DNA from 2 places in the Lysinibacillus sp. Bpr_S20 genome. Region 1 is predicted to be linked to the other one. Evidence: riboswitches for the same ligand, from Rfam matches in the RefSeq annotation. Region 1 holds a riboswitch; the other holds the start of a gene.
What was found. Region 1 has a riboswitch for cobalamin ahead of MWJ95_RS03680 (ribonucleoside-diphosphate reductase subunit alpha). Riboswitches for the same ligand answer to the same signal wherever they lie in the genome.
Positions count from the first base shown of each region.

Region 1 (2,209 bases):
CTTTATGCCAAACATCTAAATAAACTGCAATAGCTCCTTGTCGTTGACCTAGCTGATCCACTGAAACCGCCGTATTGTTAAGCTGTTTAATCCATGGTAAAACGCCACTAGATGCACCTTTAAAGCCTTTAATAGATGAGCCTCGGCTACGAATTTTGCCCATATAAACACCTATACCACCGCCGTACTTAGATAGAGTTGCGACATCAGTATTCGTGTCATAAATACTTTGTAAACTATCATCTACTGTATCGATAAAGCAACTTGATAGCTGTCCATGTGTTTTACCTGCATTCGATAATGTCGGTGTGGCAACAGTCATATATAGATTACTCATCGCCCAATAAGACTCTCGTACTTTTTCTAAACGATTTTCTGTTTCATCCTGCATAAGTGTCATCGCAATGACCATCCATCGTTCTTGTGGTAGTTCCACTGGAGTTTTCGTATAATCACGGACTACATAGCGGTCCATTAATGTTTTTAAACCAATATACGTAAACAATTCATCTCGACTTGATTCTAAATAAGCAGCAAGTTCCTGAAGCTCCTGCTCACTATATTTTGTTGTTAAACTTTCATGATACAAACCAGCTTCTGTATAGTGTGCTAAATGTTGCGGAAAAACCTTATAAACATCCTTTACTGAAACGCCGCGGCGCATTGCAAATTGGTCATATAATTTTTCTAAATAAATTTGAGCAGCGACAAATGTCCAGTATGGCTCCTCCTCATCAATTAGGCTAAGCGTTTGTAAAATCATCGCATCTGCCCATGCTTCAAACGTGGCATTGTCGTTTTTTCGTAGCCATCGATCCGATAATCTTACAAAACTTTCGAGTTCATCCTCCGTGTAACTTTTCTTGAGCTTAGCTAATTGCTGTTCGATTTGAATTGTCATGTATACATTCTCTCCCTTTCTTTCTCCAGCAACACAAAAAGCGATCACGCAACATCTATCGGTTACGTGATCGCTGTAAAATCGGAAATGGAAATGAAGGACATGCACACAAAGAAGTGAACAAATCTCTCGCCTCCACTTCTCAATCCCCGAAGAATGTGTTGCTGTCTTGAACGACTCGGCAGGTCTCCTGGCTCGTGCTTCTTCCAAATGATGGCCTTCCCATTGTTCACAGTGGCCTATTCATCATTTGTCAGCACTTACAGTTGCGGGGACAGCTTCGGCTTAAGAGCTGACTCTTTTTCCGAATTCCCATTTAAACCATATTGGTACCGCTCGTCCAAAATACTATATATTGTGTTTTAATTCCTAAACAAATCTAACATATTGTGTTTGTTGTTGCAATAGGTGTTTTGCCCCTTGCGACTTATAAAGTGCTACTTTTTCTCGAAGCAAGCCCAATTACAATGCAGTTTTACGTAGTTTTTCAAAATTTCTAGAAAAATATTTTTGTGCCAGCTGCTCTTTTTCTGGATCAATTCCTAGCAAAACTACTGCACATGGACCAGCCGATTTCTCAACATTTAATGAACTTTTGACCTGTTGCTTACCAAAAAGTCGAGTAAATTCTGCTTGTAGACCTTTTGATCCAACTGGCCATATTTGCTGCACGATTTCTTCTTTCCACGCTTGAAAAATAGGTTGGAGCTGTGCGACATCTTCAGGCTGTGCGAGGACTTCATCGCCTACAAGCGGCAGGCCATAAGTGTACCAAATAAGCTGTTCATGTTTCAATGTTGCGCGTTTCCGCAGCTCACCAAGCATCGATATAGACAAACCCGATTGAAGAGTCGGCATATTGGACTCTGTACTACCATCTATTGGCGGACAACTAAAACCTGCCTCATTAAATACCTGCTGAATACCTGCAATATAACGAGACCATGCTGCATCCCCTGAAAAGTTAGCTAGTAGGATATGTTTGGGTAAAGCATTTGCAGCGAGCTGCTCTAAAAAAGTAACACGTGCCGTTAAGTATGCAGTTAGTTGATCTGGCGCAGACACAACATCTTGTGGCTTTTCACCAATTGCTGCTGCATTATCAGTGGTAGCAATTAATTCACCAATTTTTATAGCATTTCTCAATGGACTCGACCTTCCTTACGCACAAACACTTTCGAGAGAATTGGCATCGCGACCGCAACGATCACTAGATTTACGAGTGTTGCCAATGGAAGACTAGTAAGTGACGTCCAGTAAAACGCAGGACTAATGATTAAGTAAAATGGTAATGGTGCCACCACGCCA
Region 1 covers NZ_JALNLQ010000001.1:744,902-747,110, reverse strand. The annotation lists gene MWJ95_RS03680 (ribonucleoside-diphosphate reductase subunit alpha) at 1-901, opposite strand, end outside; cobalamin riboswitch at 1,064-1,253, opposite strand; gene MWJ95_RS03675 (hypothetical protein) at 1,364-2,047, opposite strand; gene MWJ95_RS03670 (ECF transporter S component) at 2,044-2,209, opposite strand, start outside.

Region 2 (2,209 bases), on a different contig from region 1:
TGGGGGAGCCGCTACCGACAGTATCAATACCCTGATTCTAATTCAAGAATCGGAGCCGGAATTACTGAAGGGACGGAAGATTGAAATCAACATTTTAGATATCGATACTTACGGTCCCAATTTTGCAAAACGGTGCATCGATGTTTTGAAGCAACCAGGGGAACGCTTTCATGATCTTGACATCACCCTCAAAACTATTCATTATGACTGGAGCCAACCGGATGCATTACTAAAGATGAATTTAGAACGTTCCGACTGGATTCAACTCTGTTCATCGGAAGGTGGTCTTTTTGAGTATGGTTCAGATTCAGATATCATCGAAAATTTAAATCATTTCTTTACAAACTCCCCAGCGGACGCTCGGATTACAGGTTCATTAATTTTCGACCGAGCAAATGTAAATCCGGGATACCTCGGTTTTACAGAGTTTATCGGCGTGCAAATCCGATATCTTGGGCTGGAGGGATTGCAGCGAATTTTAACCCAAACCTCTTGGGTTTTAGAAGAATACCATGAAATTGAAAATATCTATATTCTGTTTTCTTTGAAGAAAGCGTGACTTACAATAAAAAGAAGTTTTTAATGTTAGTCATTATTTCGAGAATATTATTATATTCAGAAAATAAAATTGACGTGAACATTTGAGCATGATATGTTTAATACTAATTTCATAGCAATCATTACAAGTTTGAGTGAAAGATCTTTCATTCAATTAAATGGAAAATGGGTGTAAATCCCATGCTGTCCCGCAGCTGTAAATGAGGAGTTTTGTTTCAAATACCACTGAGTTATGACTTGGGAAGGTGAAGCAAAATAATGATTCATGAGCCAGAATGCCTGCTTGTAAGAAGATTCATTGACGATCTACGAAAGATAGGGAGATGGATGGAGGCTTACTTTAAGTAAGATTTTCTGTCCTTATTCTTTTGGAATAAGGTTTTTTTATGCCTTCTTTCTGTAGATTCTTAGTGCACCACGAACAGAGATAGGAGACAGAAAATGAAATTGACAAAGTATTTACTTCCTTTCATGCTTGTTTTGACCTTCAGTTTACTCACTGGCTGTACGAGCACAGATAATGAAAAGGGAGAGACAGCATCGAAACAGCAGACAGACGAAAAAATGATAACGATTGGCTGGCCACTAGATGTAGGACCATTAAATCCCCATACATATTTACCAAATCAAATGACAGCACAAGCAATGGTCTATGAATCATTGGTTGAGTATAACGATGATGGGACAATTACGCCGAAATTAGCGGAAAGTTGGGACATCTCTAAGGATAAAACGGCTTATACTTTCCATTTAAGAAAAGATGTGAAGTATTCAGACGGAACGGCTTTTAATGCAGACAATGTAATTCGTAATTTTGATGCAGTACTAGCCAATCGTGATATGCATGCTTGGATGGGCATGGTCAACCATATTGTGGAGGTTGTAAAAGTGGATGATTCTACTATACGTTTGAAATTGGATGAACCCTATTACCCTGTCTTAAATGAACTTGCTTTTGTAAGACCTTTCCGTTTTTTAGGGGATAATGGATTCCCTAAAGGGGATGCGACGCAAAATTCAATCAAAGCGCCTGTTGGTACAGGCCCATGGGTATTAACCGATTACAAAAAAGACGAATATGCCTTATTTAGTCGAAACGACAACTACTGGGGAGAAAAACCACTTGTTGATAACATAAAAGTAAAAATCATTCCTGATTCTGAATCGATTTCGTTGGCCTTTGAAAACGAAGAATTAGATTTAATTTATGGTCGAGGCATTATTAGTTTAGATAACTATACGTTTTTAAAAGATAGCGGAAAGTATAAAACCACAACATCTGAACCTTTGTCAACGCGAGCGCTGCTATTTAATACACAGTCAGGTCCGTTAGCAGAATTAAAAGTACGTCAAGCGATTCAATATGCAATCAATAAAGAGCAAATGGTTGAGACGATTACAAATAGTACAGAAAAGGTTGCGAATACACTATTTTGGGATGCTATTCCTTATGCCAATATTGATTTAGCGCCAATAATAAATAATCCTAAAAAGGCGCAACAATTGCTAGACGAAGCGGGATGGAAGCTACAGAAGGGCGAAAAAATTCGTACTAAAAACGGACAACCGCTCACATTAGATTTAATTTACATTGCAACAGATGCGATTCAAAAGCCAATGGCGGAATACATGCAAGGTGAACTAGCAAAAA
Region 2 covers NZ_JALNLQ010000009.1:145,679-147,887, forward strand. The annotation lists gene MWJ95_RS19400 (hypothetical protein) at 1-559, shown strand, start outside; cobalamin riboswitch at 668-859, shown strand; gene nikA (nickel ABC transporter substrate-binding protein) at 1,000-2,209, shown strand, end outside.
Region 2: it holds a riboswitch for cobalamin, as region 1 does, so the genes downstream of both, nikA (nickel ABC transporter substrate-binding protein) here and MWJ95_RS03680 (ribonucleoside-diphosphate reductase subunit alpha) in region 1, are expected to answer to the same signal.